4 regions of the Citrobacter europaeus genome follow, and region 3 is predicted to be linked to each of the others. Evidence: predicted binding sites of a transcription regulator. Region 3 holds the regulator's gene; each other region holds the start of a gene.

Region 1 (5,464 bases), 2.2 Mb from region 3:
AGTTAAATCATCAACAAATTAGCATTAGTTGAAAGCATAAAAACAGTGCGGTTACGGACCTCGGAACGCCAGTCTGGAGGACCGGCGTTCCGGGAGAATCAGGCAGGAGTACTAATACGCGCCAGCTGTTCGAAATAATCCGGGAAGGTTTTGGCCGTACATTTCGGATCCAGAATGGTCACCGGCGTGTCAGAGAGCGCCACCAGCGAGAAACACATCGCCATGCGGTGATCGTTGTAGGTCGCGATATCTGCAAACTGTAACGTCACTGGCGGCGTGACGCGAATATAGTCTTCGCCCTCTTCAACGGTCGCGCCTACTTTACGCAGCTCAGTCGCCATCGCGAACAGGCGGTCGGTCTCTTTGACGCGCCAGTTGTAGATGTTACGCAGTGTGGTCGTCCCTTTTGCGAATAGCGCAGCCGTGGCAATAGTCATCGCCGCATCAGGAATATGGTTCATATCCATATCTACCGCATTGAGTTCACCGTGGGTACAGGCAATAAAGTCATCGCCCCAGGTAATAGTCGCCCCCATTTTTTCCAGTACATCAGCGAAGCGAATATCGCCCTGCATACTGTTGCGACCAATCCCGGTTACTTTTACCGTACCGCCTTTAATGGCCCCCGCCGCGAGGAAATAGGAAGCGGAAGAAGCATCGCCTTCGACCAGATATGCCCCAGGAGACTGATACTGCTGCTGCCCTTGTACGACAAAGCGCTGGTAGTTCTGATTCTCAATTTCAACACCAAACGTTTTCATCAGGTTCAGTGTGATATCAATGTAAGGTTTGGATACCAGTTCGCCTTTGATTGCGATCGTCGTATCCTGCGGCGCCAGCGGCGCAGTCATCAACAGCGCAGTCAGGAATTGGCTGGATACGCTACCGTCTACCTCAACCTGTCCCCCGGCGAAGCCACCGCGCAAACGTAAAGGCGGATAGTTTTCCTGCTCCAGGTATTCAATATTCGCTCCGCCCTGGCGCAGCGCATCAACCAGATGACCAATCGGGCGCTCCTTCATGCGCGGTTCACCCGTCAACACGATGTCATTGGCGCCCAGACATAACGCTGCGGCCAGCGGGCGCATTGCGGTTCCGGCATTGCCAAGGAACAGCTCTACTGCACCTTCTGCGTGCAGCGCACCGCCATTACCGATTATCTCGCAACGCGTGCGATCGGCGGAAAGGGTATAGCTGATCCCTAACGCATTCAGAGCATTAAGCATATGGCGGACATCATCGCTGTCCAGCAGGTTGGTCAGGACAGTGGTGCCATTTGCTAATGCAGCCAGCAGCAAAGCGCGGTTAGAAACACTTTTGGATCCAGGCAGATTGATGGTGCCATCCACCCGCGCAATGGGTTGTAACGTCAGGGATTCCATGAAACTCGACTCTCAAAAACAGACATAAAAACCCCACAGACAGGCTGTGGGGATGAAAAATACAGCAGATTAACCGCGGCGACGCTCGAAATCGACCATGAAATCAGTCAACGCTTTTACACCTTCAAGCGGCATTGCATTGTAGATGGACGCGCGCATACCGCCGACCACACGGTGCCCTTTCAACGCGTGCAGACCCGCAGCAAATGACTCTTCCAGGAAGAGTTTATCCAGTGCGCTGTCAGCCAACTGGAACGGGACGTTCATGCGTGAACGGTTGGATTTCGCCACATCGTTACGATAGAAATCACTGTTATCAATGACGCCGTACAGCAGTTCTGCTTTTTGCTGGTTAATTTTATCCATCGCGTTAACACCGCCCTGCTCTTTCAGCCATTTAAAGACCAGGCCAGATAAATACCAGGCAAAGGTTGGCGGCGTATTGAACATGGAGTCGTTGTCGTTCAGCACGGTATAGTCGAGGATTGACGGGCAGGACACATGGGCTTTACCCAGCAAATCTTCGCGTACGATAACAATTGTCAGCCCGGCCGGGCCGATGTTTTTCTGCGCCCCGGCGTAAATTACGCCATAGCGGCTAACGTCAAGCGGTGCGGAAAGAATGGTAGAGGACAGATCCGCCGTGACCACCACATTGCTGGCAAAATTCGGCGTTTCTTCGATCGCAATACCATCGATGGTTTCATTCGGACAATAGTGCAGATACGCCGCGTTGTCAGAAAGCAGCCATTCGCTCATTGGCTTAACAGCGCGCAGTCCGTCAACGGTAACTTTGGCATCGATAACGTTTGGCGTGCAGTACTTTTTCGCTTCTTTAATTGCGCTGGCGGCCCAGTAACCGGCATCGACGTAATCCGCAGTTGTTTTATCACCGAGAATATTTAACGGGATACCGGCGAATTGTCCGCGACCACCGCCATGGCAGAATAACACTTTATAGTTGGAGGGGATGCTGAGAAGATCGCGAAAATCCTGCTCCGCTTCTTCAGCGACCTGGATGAATTCTTTGCCACGATGGCTAATTTCCATCACCGACGTGCCAAGACCGTTCCAGTCGCGAAGATCCTGTTGAGCCAGTTTAAGAACTTCTGCCGGTAACATTGCCGGACCTGAACTAAAATTGAAGACCTGAGCCATTTCCCCTCACCACGTTGTGTTGTTGTCCAATCAACATCCTGTCATTGACGATAATCCGGTGACAGACATTGGTATAAGTTATTCCTGTGGATATCGGTTTTATCATTCAGTGACACGCGCCGCAATGGGTAAAACTGACCAGGGTAAAAATGTGTCATCCGTCACACAACAGAATCTATCGGATTGACGGGTAAAAACCGAGATTTTCGCTGTCAGGTGACCCGTTTTGCCCGACTGGCCTTCGACCATTCTGGATTTGCACAGCGCGGACATAATTGGTGATCTCCAGCGTTCATATACACCACTTCGCTACAACGTATGCAGGCATAGTCCCCTGCTTCAGGTATGACTTTAAATCGTTGCGTACAGCGTTTAGGCAGAATACTGAGCCCCGGCTTTACGTCTTCATCGGCAAAGAAGTAGACGCTGATTTGCCCGTTCGTCTCCAGAATAGCCAGTTTCACCTGCCCCAGTTGCTCCACACCGTTCAAACGCAGTTCCATAAAGAATTCGAATTCCGTCATATTGGCGCTACTGAGCTTTGACCATGCCAGCTCTCCGTCCTCAATGATCACGACGGGTTTACCCTCCAGCAAATCCTCCATTTTTTCGCTATGCGCCATCAGCCACATCACCAGCCGATACAGCACGGCAAGAGTAATAAAGACCACCAGCACCGGCAACATTGGAACATCGTCATAAAATGCCACGTCTCCCGCCGCAGAACCCAGCGTAAGGATTATCAAGACTTCAAAAAGCGACATCTGGCGTACGCCGCGACGTCCGGTGATTTTTAAAAACAGAAAAACCAATATAAAGGTATAGAGGCTGCGTAGCGCGACTTCTCCCAGAAAATCCATGGGCACCTTATCAAGCGCCATACGGTGTAAATCGAAAGCTTTCATTATTATGCTCTAAACGTGGTTGGCTGTAGGAAAGCATAGCTAATACTTTTATTTACGCCTGAACTCCGGCGACGATAGCGCCGTCCATTGAAAACCCGTATCATTGCGCGCTTTCCGTACGACAAAAGTGATTTTCATGACGCAAACATTTATCCCCGGCAAAGATGCCGCTCTGGAAGACTCCATCGCTCGCTTCCAGCAAAAATTGCTCGACCTCGGTTTTCAAATTGAAGAAGCCTCGTGGTTGAATCCCGTTCCTAACGTCTGGTCGGTACATATTCGCGACAAAGAATGCGCGCTGTGCTTCACCAACGGTAAAGGTGCGACGAAAAAAGCGGCGCTGGCTTCCGCGCTGGGCGAATATTTTGAGCGTCTGTCGACTAACTATTTCTTTGCGGATTTCTGGCTGGGTGAAACTATCGCCAACGGCCCGTTCGTACATTACCCGAACGAAAAATGGTTCCCGCTGACTGAAAATGACGACGTACCAGAAGGTCTGCTGGATACACGTCTGCGTGCGTTTTACGATCCAGATAACGAATTGACCGGCAGCATGCTTATCGATCTACAGTCTGGTAATGAAGAACGTGGCGTCTGCGGTCTGCCGTTTACCCGCCAGTCGGATAACCAGACTGTCTATATTCCGATGAACATTATCGGCAATCTGTATGTTTCTAACGGCATGTCTGCGGGTAATACGCGTAACGAAGCGCGTGTTCAGGGCCTGTCTGAAGTCTTTGAACGTCATGTGAAGAACCGCATTATCGCGGAAAGCATCAGCCTGCCGGAAATCCCGGCTGAAGTGATGGCGCGCTATCCAGCAGTGGTGGAGTCCATTGCCAAACTGGAAGCGGAAGGTTTCCCAATTTTCGCCTACGATGGCTCGCTGGGCGGCAAGTACCCGGTGATTTGCGTTGTCTTGTTCAACCCGGCCAACGGTACCTGCTTTGCTTCCTTCGGCGCGCACCCAGATTTCGGTGTTGCGCTGGAGCGTACCGTCACTGAACTGTTGCAGGGCCGTGGTCTGAAAGATCTTGATGTCTTCACCCCGCCGACGTTCGACGATGAAGAAGTGGCGGAACACACTAACCTTGAAACCCACTTCATTGATTCCAGCGGCCTGATCTCCTGGGATCTGTTCAAGCAGGATGCCGACTATCCGTTCGTTGACTGGAATTTCTCCGGCACTACGGAAGAAGAGTTCACCACCCTGATGGCTATCTTCAATGCTGAAGATAAAGAAGTGTATATCGCCGACTATGAGCATCTGAGCGTTTACGCCTGCCGTATTATTGTTCCGGGAATGTCTGACATCTATCCGGCAGAAGATCTGTGGTTAGCCAACAACGCCATGGGTGCCCATCTGCGTGACACCATCCTCTCTCTGCCAGGCAGTGAATGGGATAAAGAAGACTATCTCAATCTGATCGAACAGTTGGACGAAGAAGGCTTTGACGACTTCACCCGTGTACGTGAACTGCTTGGTCTGGCGACCGGCGCGGATAACGGTTGGTATACCCTGCGCATTGGCGAGCTTAAAGTGATGCTGGCGCTGGCTGGTGGCGACCTGGAACAGGCGCTGATCTGGACTGAATGGACGATGGAATTCAACGCATCTGTCTTTAGCGCTGAACGAGCCAACTACTACCGCTGCCTGCAAACGCTGCTACTGCTATCTCAGGAAGAAGATCGCCAACCGCTGCAATATCTGAACGCATTCGTTCGCATGTACGGAGCCGATGCGGTTGAAGCGGCAAGTGCGGCATTAAGTGGCGAAGCGCCGTTCTACGGGCTGCAACCCGTTGATAGCGATCTGCAGGCTTTCCCGGCGCATCAGTCTCTGCTGAAAGCCTACGAAAAACTGCAGCGCGCGAAAGCTGCACACTGGTCAAAATAGTGACAATCAACCTGCGCTGAGTAGGCTAAAGGTATTGTCTGGGCTATATTACGGGGCGCTTTATGCGCCCTGTTTTTTATTTTGGTCAAATCAAAAAATAAATGTAAAAACAAGGTTAAATA
Region 2 (5,464 bases), 1.1 Mb from region 3:
CTGCATTCGCTGCGGAGCCTGTATGAACACCTGTCCGGCGTACCGCCACATCGGCGGACACGGCTATGGCTCTATCTATCCCGGCCCTATCGGCGCGGTGATTTCTCCGCTACTCGGCGGCTATAAAGATTTTAAAGACCTGCCGTACGCCTGTTCTTTATGCACGGCCTGTGACAGCGTCTGCCCGGTGCGTATTCCGCTATCAAAACTGATCCTGCGTCATCGCCGGGTGATGGCCGAGGAGGGCATTACGCCGAAAGCCGAGCGGCGGGCGATCAAAATGTTCGCCTATGCCAATAGCCATCCGGGGCTGTGGAAAGTCGGGATGATGGCGGGCGCGCATGCGGCGAGCTGGTTTATCAATGGCGGCAAAACGCCGCTCAAGGTTGGCGCGATTGGTGACTGGATGGAGGCGCGCGATCTACCTGATGCTGACGGCGAGAGCTTCCGCAGCTGGTTTAAGAAACATCAGGCGCAGGAGAAAAAGAATGGATAACCGTACCGCGTTTTTAAACACCATCGCCCAGGCGCTGGGTCGCCCGCTGCGTTTCGAGCCGCAAGCGGATGCCGCACCGGTTAACAACTTTGCCAACGAGCGCCTGACCGAGCTTAGCCCCGAGCAGCGCTGCTCTGCGTTTATCCAGTTTGCCAGCGAAGTGATGCTGGCCCGCTGCGAACTGACCCGCGAGGACCAGGCCGCAGACGCGGCGCTGCGCCTGTGCGAAGAATTGGGTCAGCAGCCGGTGGTGCTGAGCGGCGACAGCCGGCTGGTGGAGCTGGGCATCACCGAACGCTTGCAGCAGGAATGCAACGCCGTGGTCTGGGATCCGGCGCGAGGTAGCGAAAATATTACCCAGGCCGAGCAGGCGAAAGTCGGCGTAGTGTTTGCCGAATATGGCCTGACCGAGTCCGGCGGCGTGGTGCTGTTTTCCGCACCGGAGCGCGGGCGCTCCCTCAGCCTGTTGCCGGAGTCCTCGATTTTCGTGCTGCGTAAAAGCACCATCCTGCCGCGCGTGGCGCAGTTGGCAGAAAAACTGCATCAGATGGCGCAGGCCGGTGAGCGTATGCCATCGTGTATTAACATCATCAGTGGACCCAGCTCGACGGCGGATATTGAGCTTATCAAGGTGGTTGGGGTGCATGGCCCGGTGAAGGCGGTGTATCTGATTATTGAGGATTGTTGAGGCAGGATGGAAAACCGCTCTGGCGCTATAAGCCAGAGCGGTATCGATGTTATGCAATCATGCTGATGATCAACACGATTATCAACCCAACCACGGAGTTCACCAGCTCCAGCAGACCCCAGGTTTTCAACGTATCCTTCACCGACAGGTCAAAGTAGCCTTTGAACAGCCAGAACGAGGCATCGTTGATATGGGTCAGGGTGTTGGAGCCTGCCGCTGTCGCCAGCACCAGTAACGCCGGGTCGACGCCGACCAGTTGACCGGTAGCCGGGTCGAGTATGGCGGCGCTGATAATCCCCGCCGCCGTCATGGCGGAGACCACGCCCTGACCGGTTGCCAGACGAATAAGCACGGTTATCAACCACGCCATGATGTACGGAGAGATATTGCCGTGCGACATCAGCATGCCGATGGTATCGCCAATACCGGTATCGATAATGGTCTGCTTCAGAACGCCGCCCGCGCCGATGATCAGGATCACCATGGCGATGCTTTTCACCGCGTTTTCAAAGGCGTTCATCACCCACTGCATGTCGTGACCACGCGCGGTACCAAACAGCACGAAGGCGACAACCATGGCAATGAACATTGCGATTGGGGAAGAGCCTAAGAAGTTGACCACTTCCCACGCCTGCGTCCCTTTCACCAGCCAGATGTTGGCGATGGTGGTGGAGATCATGATGATCGCTGGGATCAGCGGCACCAGAATAGACACACCGAATGACGGCAGATTGTTCTGGTCAACCGGTACGTCGGCCTTCATGAATGACGGCGTTGGACGATCGAGGTTGCCGAGGAATTTCGGCAGGATAAGCCCGGCGCAGATCACGCTCGGAATGGTCACCAGAATGCCATAGATGTAGACCATGCCCATGTCAGCGCCGTAGGCGTTAACCAGCGCGACCGGACCCGGCTGTGGCGGGAACAGCGAGTGGGCGGTGGTAGCGGCGGCAACGGCCGGAATGGCCAGCTTGAGGAACGGGATCTTCGCTTCCGCGGCAATGACGATCACCAGCGGCGCCAGCATAATAAATGCCACTTCATAGAACATCGCCAGGCCAAAGATCAGACCAATAATGATCACTGACAGCTGCACATAGCGCAGGCCGAGTCGCGCCAGTAGCGTATGAGCAATCTGATGCGCCGCGCCGGAATCAACCATCAGCTTACCGATGACCGCCCCGAATACTACGATAATCGCCAGTTCACCCAGCGTGCTGCCAAAGCCGGATTTCATGGTGTGCAGCAGTTCCATTAAATCCATCCCCGCCAGCATGCCGACCGAGAGCGCCGCCAGCAGCAGGGCGACCATTGAGTTTATTTTGAATCTTAGATTGAGCACCAGCATCAGACCGATGCCGAATACGACCCACAGAATATTGAGAGCGTGCATATAACGTCTACCTTAATTTGGTTGAACTATTATGATTTTGGTTGAGATGTTACATATATTGGTTAACCATTGATGCGATGAATGTCACATTGCGTTACATGTTTACATTGAAACGGGTCTGGCTGACCGTAATCTGGCGATCTAATCAGCAGATATCGTGATTTGGTTAACCAATTTCTCACTTCAGGTTGACATGTAATACCAAAAGGAGGAATTTATGTGCCATATCGTCGAGTCCATAACGTAAACGAGGAATAAAACATGGAACAGACATGGCGCTGGTATGGTCCTAACGATCCGGTCACCTTAGCGGATGTACGTCAGGCGGGTGCAACTGGCGTTGTCACCGCCTTGCACCATATCCCGAACGGGGAAGTGTGGACGGTTGATGAGATCCTCAAACGCAAAGCGATTATTGAGCAGGCGGGCCTGGTCTGGTCGGTCGTTGAAAGCGTGCCGATCCACGAAGACATTAAAACCCGTTCCGGCAACTATCAGCAGTGGATCGCCAACTACCAGCAAAGCCTGCGTAACCTGGCCCAGTGCGGCATTCATACCGTGTGCTACAACTTTATGCCGGTTCTCGACTGGACCCGTACCGACCTGGAATACGTCCTGCCGGACGGCTCCAAAGCGCTGCGTTTCGATCAAATTGAATTTGCCGCCTTTGAGCTGCATATCCTCAAACGCCCGGGTGCGGAAGCGGACTACACCGCCGAAGAGATCGCGCAGGCGAATGAACGTTTCGCCACCATGAGCGATGAAGACAAAACGCGTCTGACCCGTAATATCATCGCCGGGCTGCCTGGCGCGGAAGAGGGCTACACGCTCGACCAGTTCCGCCAGCATCTGGCTCGTTATAAAGATATCGATAAAGCCGCGCTGCGCGAGAATTTTGCCGTCTTCCTGAAGGCGATTATTCCGGTGGCGGAAGAAGCAGGCGTACGTATGGCGGTACACCCGGACGATCCGCCGCGCCCGATCCTCGGCCTGCCGCGCATTGTTTCCACCGTGGAAGATATGCAGTGGATGGTCGATACGGTCAACAGCATGGCGAACGGTTTCACCATGTGTACCGGTTCCTATGGCGTGCGGGCGGACAACGACCTGGTCGACATGATCAAACAGTTTGGCCCACGCATTTACTTCACCCATCTGCGCTCCACGCTGCGTGAAGATAACCCGAAAACTTTCCATGAAGCGGCGCATCTTAACGGCGACGTCGACATGTACGAAGTGGTGAAAGCGATCGTTGAGGAAGAGCAGCGCCGTAAAGCCGAGGGCAAAGAGGACCTGATCCCTATGCGTCCGGACCACGGTCACCAGATGCTTGACGATCTGAAAAAGAAAACCAACCCAGGCTACTCCGCGATTGGTCGCCTGAAAGGGCTGGCGGAAGTGCGCGGCGTTGAGATGGCTATCCAGCGCGCTTTCTTTAGCCGCTAAAGCGAGTTGCCGGTCACCTGTCTGACCGGCGTTTTTCTTTTCTCTTCCGTTGGTCTTTCAACGGGTTCTGGAGTTCACGATGACAACGACAATTGCCAATAGCAACCTGCCGGTTGCGCGCCCAGCATGGGACAGCTCGCGCCTGCAATCCCGCATTGTTCACCTCGGATGCGGCGCTTTTCACCGCGCGCATCAGGCGCTGTACACCCACCATCTGCTGGAAACCACCGACAGCGACTGGGGTATCTGTGAAGTTAACCTGATGCCGGGTAATGACTGCGTACTGATTGAAAACCTGCGCAAGCAACAACTGTTGTATACCGTGGCGGAAAAAGGCGCGGACAACACCGTGCTGAAAGTGATCGGCTCGATGAAAGAAGCGCTGCACCCGGATCTTGACGGCTGTGACGGTATTTTACAGGCTATGGCACGCCCGCAGACGGCAATTGTCTCGCTGACGGTCACGGAAAAAGGCTACTGCACCGATGCCGCCAGCGGTCAGTTAGATCTCAATAACCCACTGATTAAACACGATCTGGCAAATCCGACCACGCCGAAGTCGGCGATTGGTTACATCGTACAGGCGCTGCATCTGCGTCGTGAGCAAGGGCTGGCGGCCTTTACCGTGATGTCCTGCGATAACGTACGTGAAAATGGTCATGTGGCGAAAGTCGCGGTGCTGGGCCTGGCGCAGGCGCGCGACCCGCAGCTGGCGCAGTGGATTGAAGCAAATGCCACTTTCCCGTGCACTATGGTCGACCGCATTGTTCCGGCGGCGACGCCAGAAACGTTGCAAGAGATTGCCGACCAGTTGGGGGTTTACGACCCGTGCGCTATCGCCTGCGAGCCGTTCCGCCAGTGGGTAATTGAAGACAACTTTGTTAACGGTCGTCCTGACTGGGACAAAGTCGGCGCACAGTTCGTTGCCGACGTGGTGCCGTTTGAAATGATGAAACTGCGCATGCTAAACGGCAGCCACTCATTCCTCGCGTATCTGGGCTATCTCGGCGGCTATGAAACTATCGCTGATACCATGACCAACCCGGCGTACCGCAAAGCGGCGTTCGCGCTGATGATGCAGGAGCAAGCGCCGACGCTGTCGATGCCGGAAGGCACCGATCTCAATGCCTATGCGACGCTGCTGATCGAACGTTTCAGCAACCCCTCTCTACGCCACCGCACATGGCAGATTGCGATGGACGGCAGCCAGAAATTGCCGCAGCGTCTGCTGGATCCTGTGCGTCTGCACCTGCAAAACGCCAGCGGCTGGCGTCACCTGGCGCTGGGCGTGGCGGGTTGGATGCGCTACACCCATGGCGTGGATGAACAGGGACAGGTTATTGATGTTGTTGACCCCATGCTGGCTGAATTCCAGCGTATAAACCAACAGTATCAGGGGGCCGAACGCGTGACGGCGTTACTGGGGCTGAGCGGCATCTTT
Region 3 (5,464 bases):
CCGTTGCAGATGCTGCTCAAGAGTGCTTAACGGACCGTGGGACAGCATCTCCGGCGCTTCGAGAATATTCACATCGCCCGAGCTTCCCGGTCCGTCATACTCCAGCCGCTGCTGACAGCGCTGAAGCGCAATTTCACAGGATTCCAGATACCGCTGCGCCAAATCCGGCGTCAGCATCGTATGTTCCCTTGCCAGCGTGGTCATCGCGTTAATGTGTTCGACGATGAACTGGCTGTGCGTGACCCACAGTTTCATGTCCGCAAGGTAGTGCGAGTTGAATCCTGGCTCCTGCATCGCCTGGTTCAGTGAGTTGAACAGCGTGTTCTGCGCCTGGTTAACCCGCATGCGTTGATACGCCAGCGGCGTGGCCTGCGGATCGTTGCTGAGGATCAGGCGAATGGCCTCCTGGTCGGCTTCTAACGCGTCGTGGGCGTTCTTACGCAACAGACCGCTCTGCCACTGTGGCCACAGCCAGAGCGTGCCGCCAAAGGCGATTAGGCAGCCAATGATCGTATCGACAAACCGCGGCACGATAAACTGTTCCCCGTTCAGCGTCAGCAGTTGCAGGGTGTAAACTGCCGTGACCGTAAAGCCGACGGTAGCCCAGCCGTAATTTTTACGGATGATCAGATAGCTCACCAGGGTTATCAGCAGCATGGCTGCCAGCGTGAAACCTTCCGGAATATGAAAGTGCAGCGTGACGCCGGCAATCACCAGCCCAACGAGCGTACCGACCGACCGATGTAAGATGCGTACCCGGGTCGCCCCGTAGCCATTTTGCGTGACGAACAGAATAGTCATTAAAATCCAGTAGGGCTTTGGCAGGTGTAAGGCGCTGCCCATCAGGCTGGCGATACTCAACATAACGCAGATGCGTCCGGCATTGCGCAGCGCTGGAGATTTCAACGACAGATAGTTTTTCAGGGCTGGGATCAACGGCAACCGACGCTGCTTGTCAGCCATCAAGTCACGGGCATACAACGGGCGCTGGGTGCGTAGCACGCGGGCAATACGGCTAAAGTGCCAGTAGCAAAATTGTCCCACCGGGTTGTCCGGATGCTGCCTGGCGATTTTCTCCAGTGTGCCAATCTGTTTTTCCATCGAGAAACGGGTCGGCAAACGGTGATACAAAATATCATCGGCCAGTACCCGAAGGCGTTCGGCTACGGTACGCGCATTCCAGCGAATCACCTGCTCCGCATGGCTACGCTCGACCAGCTTTTGCACCTCTTCCGGCTGGTGGAGGCTAACGGAAATATGCTCTTGTAAATCGAGCGCCTCCTGAAAGGCACGCAGCAGGCGCTTGTAATCGTTGTTGCGATGCGCCGACAGCATATGCATTTGCTGATAACACTGGGTAATCAGATCCACTGCCTTTTGTTGGCGAACCAGCAGGGGAGGCAGCGCTTTTTCTGGGTCGGCATGCTGGGTCAGCATGCTGTACTTAGTTTCACAGTAATCGGCTAATTCACGATACAACAGGCTGAGCGATTCACGGAGCGGCTGTTCGCGCCACATCCAAAACCAGAACCAGTTGAACAGGCCATACCATAACGTGCCCAGCGCGTAGATCAGCAGCGGCTCCCAGACGGGCATGTTGCCGGCCAGGCTTAGCGTGAAAATCGCTGCGATAAGTGAGGCAGGCAATAGTCGCGCATGCAAAGGGCTCAACTCGGCGGTTACACCAAGAATTAGCGTCAGGCCGGTGAGGATAAGCGGCAGTGGTATATCTTTTGCCAGCAGTAATTGCATGATCAAACTGCATCCGGCAAACAAAGACGCGCCAATAGCTAAACGTTTGAAAAAGCGCTTATGCGGGGTATCAAGACCGGCAATGTTGCAGCAGGCAGGGACCAGGGAGAAGAGGAGGCCCAGATGAAGCTGACCGATGATCAGACCAACAGCCACAGGTAAACATAGCACCAGCGTCTGCCGTAGTGCGTAGTTGATCTCTGGGTGGTATATCAGTCTTCGCCACATCGGTGCAAACAAAAGTGGCGCATTACTGGGTAACGCGCCACTTCGATGGGGTTAACGGGTGCCGTAGACGACGATAGTCTTACCGTGTGCGGAGATCAGGTTCTGATCTTCCAGCATCTTCAGAATACGGCCGACGGTCTCACGGGAGCAGCCAACGATCTGGCCGATTTCCTGACGGGTGATTTTAATCTGCATGCCGTCCGGGTGGGTCATCGCATCAGGCTGTTTCGCCAGATTCAGCAGAGTCTGCGCGATACGACCAGTTACGTCGAGGAAGGCGAGGTTGCCGACTTTTTCAGACGTGACCTGCAGACGACGAGCCATCTGAGAAGACAGGCGCATCAGAATATCCGGGTTGACCTGGATTAATTGGCGAAATTTTTTGTAGGAAATTTCAGCGACTTCACATGCGGTTTTGGCACGTACCCAGGCGCTACGTTCCTGACCTTCTTCGAAGAGGCCTAATTCACCAATAAAATCGCCCTGATTCAGATAAGAAAGGATCATTTCTTTCCCTTCTTCATCTTTGATCAGCACTGCCACTGAGCCTTTAACGATGTAATACAACGTTTCCGCTTTTTCACCCTGGTGAATCAGCGTGCTCTTCGATGGGTACTTATGAATATGGCAATGAGACAAGAACCATTCGAGAGTCGGGTCTGTTTGCGGTTTGCCAAGCACCATGCGCGGTTATCCTCTGTTATAAGCTGTCTCCAGAGCCAGAAAACGACGCTGCCTCTGGGTTTGCAAAAATGTGCTTCCCGCTACCTGGGAAGGGGGCTACTAAAAATATACTGCAGCCTGTAATGTGATGTCCTCTGCATACATGCAGTACGTCAATGTATTACTGTAGCATCCCGACTGTTTTAGCATAGCTTTCGCCGTGTGTCTCCTGGTGTCTCGCTTCAGCATGACGCAGGTCGCCTTCCATTGCGAGAATTGTTATGTGCGCGTAATCTGTCAGGAAAATTGAAACATTGGAGTTACGAAATATGCAAGCGCGTGTAAAGTGGGTTGAAGGGTTAACCTTCCTCGGTGAGTCCGCCTCTGGCCACCAAATTCTGATGGACGGTAACTCCGGTGATAAAGCGCCGAGCCCGATGGAAATGGTATTAATGGCGGCGGGCGGTTGTAGCGCAATTGATGTGGTATCGATCCTGCAAAAGGGTCGTCAGGATGTGACCAACTGCGAAGTGAAACTGACCTCAGAGCGTCGTGATGAAGCGCCGCGCCTGTTTACCCACATCAACCTGCATTTCATCGTAACGGGTAACGATCTGAAAGATGCATCAGTCTCACGCGCAGTCGACCTTTCAGCGGAAAAATATTGCTCCGTGGCACTGATGCTGGAAAAGGCGGTGAACATTACCCACTCCTATGAAGTGGTTGCCGCGTAATCCCTGACGCCGGATAATGTTGATTCGTAGGCCCGATAAGCGAAGCGCCATCGGGCACTTTCCACGCCTCACCCTATCTTTTTGCCTTCCATCAGTCGCTGGACCAGCGGCAGCATAATCAATTCCATCGCCAGGCCCATCTTGCCGCCCGGCACGACCAATGTATTGATGTGGGAAATGAATGAGCCCTGCAGCATGGCCAGTAGCCACGGGAAGTCGATCCCTTCCAGGTTACGAAAATGAATCACGACAAAGCTTTCATCCAGAGACGGGATACTCTTGGCGGCAAAGGGGTTAGAGGTATCGACGGTCGGTACGCGCTGGAAGTTAATATGCGTCCGGGAGAACTGCGGCGTGATGTAATTGATGTAATCGTCCATTGATCGCACCACCGAGTCCATCACCGCTTCACGCGAGTGTCCACGCTCGCTGGTATCGCGAGTCAGTTTCTGGATCCATTCCAGGTTTACGATCGGCACCACGCCAACCAGCAGATCGACATGTTGGGCCACGTTTTGCTGTGGGGTGACGACGCCGCCGTGCAGTCCTTCATAAAACAGGACATCCGTCGGTTCAGGCAGCGGCTGCCAGGGCGTGAAAGTCCCTGGCACCTGGTTCCACGGTACGGCCTCATCGTAAGTGTGCAGATATTTTCGCGACTGGCCTTTGCCCGTCTGACCGTATTCGATGAAAGTTTGTTCCAGCAGACCGAAGTCATTAGCTTCGGGGCCGAAATAGCTGATATGCCGCCCGGCATCGCGCGCTTTGCGAATCGCCATGTCCATTTCCGGACGGGTATAGCGATGAAAACTGTCACCTTCCACCTCGGCGGCACGCAGATTTAACTGCGCGAAAATTTTACGAAACGCGAGGCTGGTGGTGGTGGTCCCCGCGCCGCTGGATCCTGTTACCGCAATCACCGGATGTTTGGCAGACATAACAACTCCATGAAATGGTTATAATTATAGTAAAGTCGGCCGGCGGCTACGGATTACTCGTGAATCTGCTTCCTCGGCATAATATTGACCGTTTCATGCAGTTCAGACCACACCAGCACGGCTTCACCTGATTGTAGTTGGCGTTTGACGTCGGCGACTTTTTGTTCGAGCGAACGTTCATGTTCACCATAATCGGTGCCTTCACGCAAGACAAAGCTTTCAATCAGATTGTCCAGCGCGTCCGGGGAGATATCTTGCCAGGGGATGATCATGATGAGACCTCCAGATACGTTGTCAGCCAGTCGGGGATTCTGGATTCCAGCCACATCTCAGGATGGCGTACCGTGCCGCCAATGAATCCGACGTGGCCACCGTGTTCAGTCAACTGATACTCCACCTGCGAAGGCAGGTTTTCCGGTTTCGGGATCACGTGATGATCCATAAACGGATCGTCCTTGGCATGGATAATCAGCGTGGGTTTGGCGATCTGGTTGAGCAACGGCATGGCGCTACACTGACGATAATAGTCTATAGCATCGGCGAAACCGTGGATTTTGGCGGTGATCAGATCGTCAAAATCGCGAATGCGACGCAGAGATTTCAATTGGGACAGACTTACCGGCAGCGAGCCTGGATAGGCCTCAAGCTTACGCGAGGCATTGGCTTTCAACAGATTGAGCAGGTAGCGCTGATAGACCCGAGAGAATCCCTTGTCCATATGGTAACTACAGGCTTCCAGCACGAAAGGCGCGGAGACGATAACGGCGGCATCAATTGGAATCTCGTTGCCTTCTTTGGCCAGCAGGCAGGCCAGCATGTTGCCACCGAGCGAATAGCCCACCGCTGCGGTCGGCACGCGACCGAACTCACGCTCCAGCCAGTGTAAAAACCAGGTGCCATCTTCTGTTTCGCCCGAATGATAAATGCGGTTCAGACGATTGGGTTCACCGCTGCAGCCGCGAAAATGCATTACCACGCCCAGCCAGCCGCGCTTTTGCGCCGCTTCAATCAGGCCATGTGCGTACGGGCTGTTCAGACTACCTTCCAGACCGTGAAAAACCACCAGGCGCGGTTTGTGTTTCGCCTGTTGCGGATCTTCACTCCACGCCAGATCGACAAAATCACCATCGGGCAATTCCAGACGCTGCC
Region 4 (5,464 bases), 1.3 Mb from region 3:
GCTACTTCACAACGCTTACAGTTAATGCAGTATTTCAGCGCATCGTCATATAACGCGCCATCTTTCAGGCGCAGACGCTCACCGTCCGGGCCGGCCTGTTTAGGACCAGGGTAGTTCGGATTGACGCGACTTACCGGGCAGGCCGTGGTGCACACCGTGCATTTGATACAACTTTCAAAACGTGTGTCGCTCATTGCTGGCCTCCTGCACGTTTCGCAATATGATGTGCGGCATGTAAAGCGCTGACAGCGCACACGCCGCCTCCGCAACCCTGGGCGATAGGGTCGAATCCGCCGAGAACGGAACCGATGGCATACATGTTCTCTATCGTTTGTCCCGCCAGTGACGGGCGTAATCCGGCATCGGTCGTAACACCAAACTGTTGCCATGGTTGTGGGTCGAAGACGTCACGCTGATACCACTCGGCGCGAGTGGTGGTTTGCTGTACATCCAGCCCGAGGATCGGTTCATAGATAGCCTCACGCGTGGCGACCAGTCCACTGCTGAAGAAGCTGCCGCTGGCGAGCACGGCGAAGCGTGGTCGCAAAGGAATATCGGCATGATTACGGGTCCAGATTTCGCTGACCACGCCATCCTGACAGGTGATTTTCTTCACTTCATCACCCGGCATCCAGACGCCGCCCTGACGCACAAACTTGCGCTGCAATTTGTTGTGTAAACGCATACCCAGAACCGAAGGCGGTAGGGTCGGTAGCAGCGACAGCGAGCAGGGGAGGCGCTCGTTAAGCCATTGCCAGAGTCGTTCATCTGCCAGACCGAAGCAGGCTGGCATGATTATCATGTCGCAGGTTTTTGCGACCGGTAATAAAGCGTCATAGAGTAGTGACCATTTATCTTCGTTATCCAGCAGGCGCGCTATATTGACGGCGCGAAACTCGGTTGGGTTATCACGCAGGACGTCCAGCTCAGGCAGGTCGATTTCTGCCGTCTCGACGCTGAGATTGCGTTGACGAAGTGAGGCCGCGGCCAGATGTGCCTGGAAATCCAGTAAGCCGCTAATACCTACCACGCAGATACGCTGCGCAGGCAGCGGCCAGACCGGAACTTCCGGGGAACTTAACCAGGTTGAGCGCAGTGTTCCCAGCGGGGTTACGCGTTGATGTGACTGATGTACCTTGCCCTGCAAATGGGTCCCGCATTCTTCCAGCAGATTTTGCGCCTGCTGGGCCAGTTCCAGAACGTTGTGGGTTCCGATGGTGCTATACGGATGCGCTGGTGCCTGAGTGCGCAGCGCATTCAGGCCCGCTTCTATATCGGTCACCGGTTGGCCATCGGGTAAGTTACTGAGCAAATCCAGTGAGCCGGAGGAAAAATGCAGGGCACTTTGGCCGCGCGTGACAATCGTGCAGCGTAAACCGCTTTTTTGCAGTTGCAGGCCGCACAGCAGTCCGGCCAGACCGCCGCCGATAATGACGGTATCAAATTTCATCCTGGTGCTCCTTTTCCAGACCGCACAATCCCTGATAGACCCAGCGCGTGAATTCGCTTTCGCGCAGCGCATCTCCCCAGGCGATAGGCTGCACGCCTTTCCAGCGCTCGTTGAGGAAATCGGAAAGCTGGGTGATAGATTGCGCGGCGGTGGTGACATTAAAACGTTGCAGCAAACCTGCGGCGCGACAGGCACATAATTCGCCCTGGCAGGTCCCCATTCCAACACGGGTACGGCGACGCAAATCCAGCAGACTGTTGACGGTTAAATTTTCGACGGCGTATTGCACTTCGCCTGCAGTGACCGCTTCGCATTCACAGACCAGGCTGCGGTGTTGACGACCTTCACTAAGCCACGCAGGGGTGCGATCGCCGTGGCGGTAGACCGCCGAGCCGCGCAGTGGTGCGGGCAACGAGATCACGCGTTTAAGCGTATGCTCGGTAGAATCCTGTGAGCCAGGCAGCGCGGTGTCTGCCGTTGTACAAGGTTGGGTATTACCCAGCTTACGGCAAACCGCATCGGTAGCCCATTCCGCCATCAGGCGGTAGGTCATCAGTTTGCCGCCGGTAATGGTGATAAATCCCTCCAGTCCGTCACGCCCTGCATGATCGAACAGCACAATTCCGCGGCTGACGTTACGTCCACTTGGATCGTCGTCACTGGCCACCAGCGGACGCACACCTGAGTAGGCGCGTAAAATGCGCGTTTTCGCCATAATCGGCGCCAGTTTCTCACCTTCACGCAGCAGAATATCGACCTCTTCTGCGGTGACGCGGTTGCTGTCTATATCGTCGTAATCAATGTGCTGCGAGGTAGTACCGATTAGCGAAATGGTATCACCGGGCACCAGAATATCGGCGTCAGACGGCTTACGGCAGCGGTTGATGACATGCTGGTTAATACGATGATCCATAATCAGCAGTGAACCTTTGGCCGGAAACATACGGATGCTCAGATCGGCATATTCCGCGATGCGCTGGCCCCAGATCCCGGCGGCGTTGACCACTACTGGCGCATGCAGGGACTGCATCTCACCCGTAAGATGGTTACGCACGTTAACGCCGCAAACCGTTGCCCCTTCGCGAATCAGTCCCGTCACTTCATGGGCCGTTAAGATAACCGCGCCATGCTCACGCGCATCCAGCATGTTGGCGGCGGTTAAGCGGAAAGGATCAACCGTGCCGTCCGGCACTTTTACCGCACCAATCAGCTGTGGGTTAACGGAGGGTTCGATAATGCGGGCCTGCTGAGGGTCGATCGCTTCTGCGCGAATACCGGCCTCTTCACAGGCGCGAATAAAGGTAGCCTGAAAGGAGAGCTCATCCTCCGGCAGGGTAATAAACAGACCGTCCGTCGGCTCAACGCAATGACGGGCGATACGTTTCAGAATTTGGTTTTCGCTGATGCACTCACGGGCAGATTCAGCATCGGTGACGGCGTAGCGCGCACCGCTGTGCAGCAGGCCGTGGTTACGTCCGGTCGCCCCTGTGGCGATATCGTGGCGCTCCACTAAGATGACGCGCAACCCGCGCAGTGCACAATCACGTGCGATCCCTGCACCAGTTGCTCCTCCACCAATGATAATCACGTCACTTGTTTGCGAGTCGCGAGTTTTCATTGTTTTTCCTCACAGTTCGTTTTTTATCATTTAGCCACATAAAAAACATGGATTGTTTGATTTCGCGCATAATCGCTCATTATTCGAAAATGAAACGTGATTTCATGCGCTTTTATGAACATTTGTCATAAATCTGTAACAATATGTGCTGCGTTTCACATTTTTGTTATGTATCTTTCCTTAACATCGCGGCCACACTGGGAGCGGTAGGGTAGTAATGACGAACTGCAGTGTTTACTTCGAATGAAAGACGGCCACGGAGGCTACACTATGTTGAGCATTTTTAAACCAGCGTCACACACGGCGCGTTTGCCTGCAGCGGAGATCGACCCGACATATCGTCGATTACGTTGGCAGATTTTTCTGGGGATATTTTTTGGTTATGCCGCGTACTATCTGGTACGTAAGAACTTTGCCCTTGCGATGCCGTATCTGGTTGAGCAAGGCTTTTCGCGTGGCGATCTGGGTTTTGCCTTGTCCGGTATCTCCATTGCTTATGGATTTTCGAAATTCATCATGGGATCCGTCTCGGATCGCTCGAATCCGCGCGTTTTCCTGCCAGCGGGTCTGATACTGGCCGCCGCTGTGATGTTGTTTATGGGCTTTGTGCCGTGGGCGACGTCGAGCATTGCGATTATGTTTGTGCTGCTGTTCCTCTGCGGATGGTTCCAGGGAATGGGGTGGCCGCCGTGTGGTCGTACCATGGTGCACTGGTGGTCGCAGAAAGAGCGTGGGGGCATAGTTTCCGTCTGGAACTGTGCGCACAACGTGGGCGGCGGTCTGCCTCCTCTGTTGTTCCTGCTGGGCATGGCCTGGTTTAATGACTGGAAAGCGGCGCTGTACATGCCTGCTTTCGGTGCGATCGTCGTCGCGCTGTTTGCTTTTGCTCTGATGCGCGACACGCCGCAATCCTGTGGCCTGCCGCCTATCGAAGAGTACAAGAACGACTACCCGGACGATTACAACGAGAAAGCGGAAGAAGAGCTGACTGCGAAGCAGATCTTCATGCAATACGTACTGCCGAACAAACTGTTGTGGTACATCGCTATCGCCAACGTGTTTGTTTATCTGCTGCGCTACGGCATCCTCGACTGGTCACCGACCTATCTGAAAGAAGTGAAGCATTTCGCACTGGATAAATCTTCCTGGGCCTACTTCCTGTATGAATATGCGGGTATTCCGGGCACGCTGCTGTGTGGCTGGATGTCGGATAAAGTCTTCCGTGGCAACCGTGGTGCGACCGGCGTGTTCTTTATGACGCTGGTGACGATTGCGACCATCGTTTACTGGATGAACCCGGCAGGAAATCCGAACGTTGATATGGCTTGTATGATTATCATCGGCTTCCTGATCTACGGCCCGGTCATGCTGATTGGTCTGCACGCGCTGGAACTGGCGCCGAAAAAAGCGGCGGGTACGGCGGCAGGCTTCACCGGACTGTTCGGTTATCTCGGCGGTTCTGTGGCGGCGAGCGCCATTGTCGGCTACACCGTTGACTTCTTCGGTTGGGACGGCGGCTTTATGGTGATGATTGGCGGTAGCGTGCTGGCGGTAATTCTGCTGGTGGTCGTTATGATTGGCGAAAAACGTCATCACGAAGAGATGGAACTGAAGCGTAACGGGGGCTAATAGATGAAAACCACATTGAAAAGTCTCAGCGTAGCGCTAATGCTGGCAGGTATGGTGGTTAGCAGCGCAGCGGTTGCCGCTGATAAAATCGTGATTGCGCACCGTGGCGCCAGCGGTTATCTACCGGAGCATACGCTGCCTGCGAAAGCGATGGCCTATGCTCAGGGCGCAGATTACCTGGAACAGGATTTGGTGATGACCAAGGACGACCATCTGGTCGTCCTGCATGACCACTATCTTGACCGCGTCACCGATGTTGCCGAGCGTTTCCCGGATCGCGCGCGTAAAGACGGGCGTTATTACGCTATCGACTTTACGCTGGATGAGATTAAATCGCTGAAATTTACCGAAGGCTTTGATATCGAAAATGGCAAAAAGGTCCAGACCTACCCAGGGCGTTTCCCGATGGGTAAATCTGACTTCCGCGTACACACTTTCGAAGAAGAGATTGAGTTTGTTCAGGGATTAAATCATTCAACCGGTAAAAACATCGGTATTTATCCGGAAATGAAAGCACCGTGGTTCCATCATCAGGAAGGGAAGGACATTGCGGCTAAAACGCTGGAAGTACTGAAAAAGTACGGGTATACCGACAAGAACGACAAGGTCTATCTGCAGTGTTTTGATGTCGCAGAGTTAAAGCGCATTAAGAATGAGCTGGAACCGAAGATGGGGATGGATCTCAATCTGGTACAGTTGATTGCGTACACTGACTGGAATGAAACACAGGAGAAAAAGCCGGACGGCAGTTGGGTTAATTACAACTA

Evidence for each region. Region 3 encodes CRP, which controls carbon source genes, mostly activating them, when cyclic AMP is high. Its sites were predicted from a motif close to ATGTGANNNNNNTCACAT; they were not measured.
Region 1: the regulator CRP is predicted to act here: its motif matches at 2,690-2,707, upstream of serC (3-phosphoserine/phosphohydroxythreonine transaminase).
Region 2: the regulator CRP is predicted to act here: its motif matches at 2,650-2,667, upstream of uxuA (mannonate dehydratase).
Region 4: the regulator CRP is predicted to act here: its motif matches at 3,212-3,229, upstream of glpT (glycerol-3-phosphate transporter).

Annotation. Positions count from the first base shown of each region.
Region 1 is NZ_CP148084.1:3,291,648-3,297,111, forward strand. It holds gene aroA (3-phosphoshikimate 1-carboxyvinyltransferase) at 99-1,382, opposite strand; gene serC (3-phosphoserine/phosphohydroxythreonine transaminase) at 1,452-2,540, opposite strand; gene WHR59_RS15610 (DUF421 domain-containing protein) at 2,753-3,445, opposite strand; gene ycaO (30S ribosomal protein S12 methylthiotransferase accessory factor YcaO) at 3,582-5,342, shown strand.
Region 2 is NZ_CP148084.1:4,387,514-4,392,977, reverse strand. It holds gene WHR59_RS20595 (LutB/LldF family L-lactate oxidation iron-sulfur protein) at 1-496, shown strand, start outside; gene WHR59_RS20590 (lactate utilization protein C) at 489-1,184, shown strand; gene gntP (gluconate permease GntP) at 1,234-2,577, opposite strand; gene uxuA (mannonate dehydratase) at 2,839-4,023, shown strand; gene WHR59_RS20575 (fructuronate reductase) at 4,103-5,464, shown strand, end outside.
Region 3 is NZ_CP148084.1:391,815-397,278, forward strand. It holds gene WHR59_RS01815 (YccS/YhfK family putative transporter) at 1-1,980, opposite strand, end outside; gene crp (cAMP-activated global transcriptional regulator CRP) at 2,032-2,664, opposite strand; gene WHR59_RS01825 (OsmC family protein) at 2,973-3,377, shown strand; gene WHR59_RS01830 (phosphoribulokinase) at 3,446-4,315, opposite strand; gene WHR59_RS01835 (YheU family protein) at 4,369-4,587, opposite strand; partial or broken gene WHR59_RS01840 (hydrolase) at 4,584-5,464, opposite strand, start outside.
Region 4 is NZ_CP148084.1:1,653,307-1,658,770, forward strand. It holds gene glpC (anaerobic glycerol-3-phosphate dehydrogenase subunit GlpC) at 1-194, opposite strand, end outside; gene glpB (glycerol-3-phosphate dehydrogenase subunit GlpB) at 191-1,450, opposite strand; gene glpA (anaerobic glycerol-3-phosphate dehydrogenase subunit A) at 1,440-3,068, opposite strand; gene glpT (glycerol-3-phosphate transporter) at 3,339-4,697, shown strand; gene glpQ (glycerophosphodiester phosphodiesterase) at 4,701-5,464, shown strand, end outside.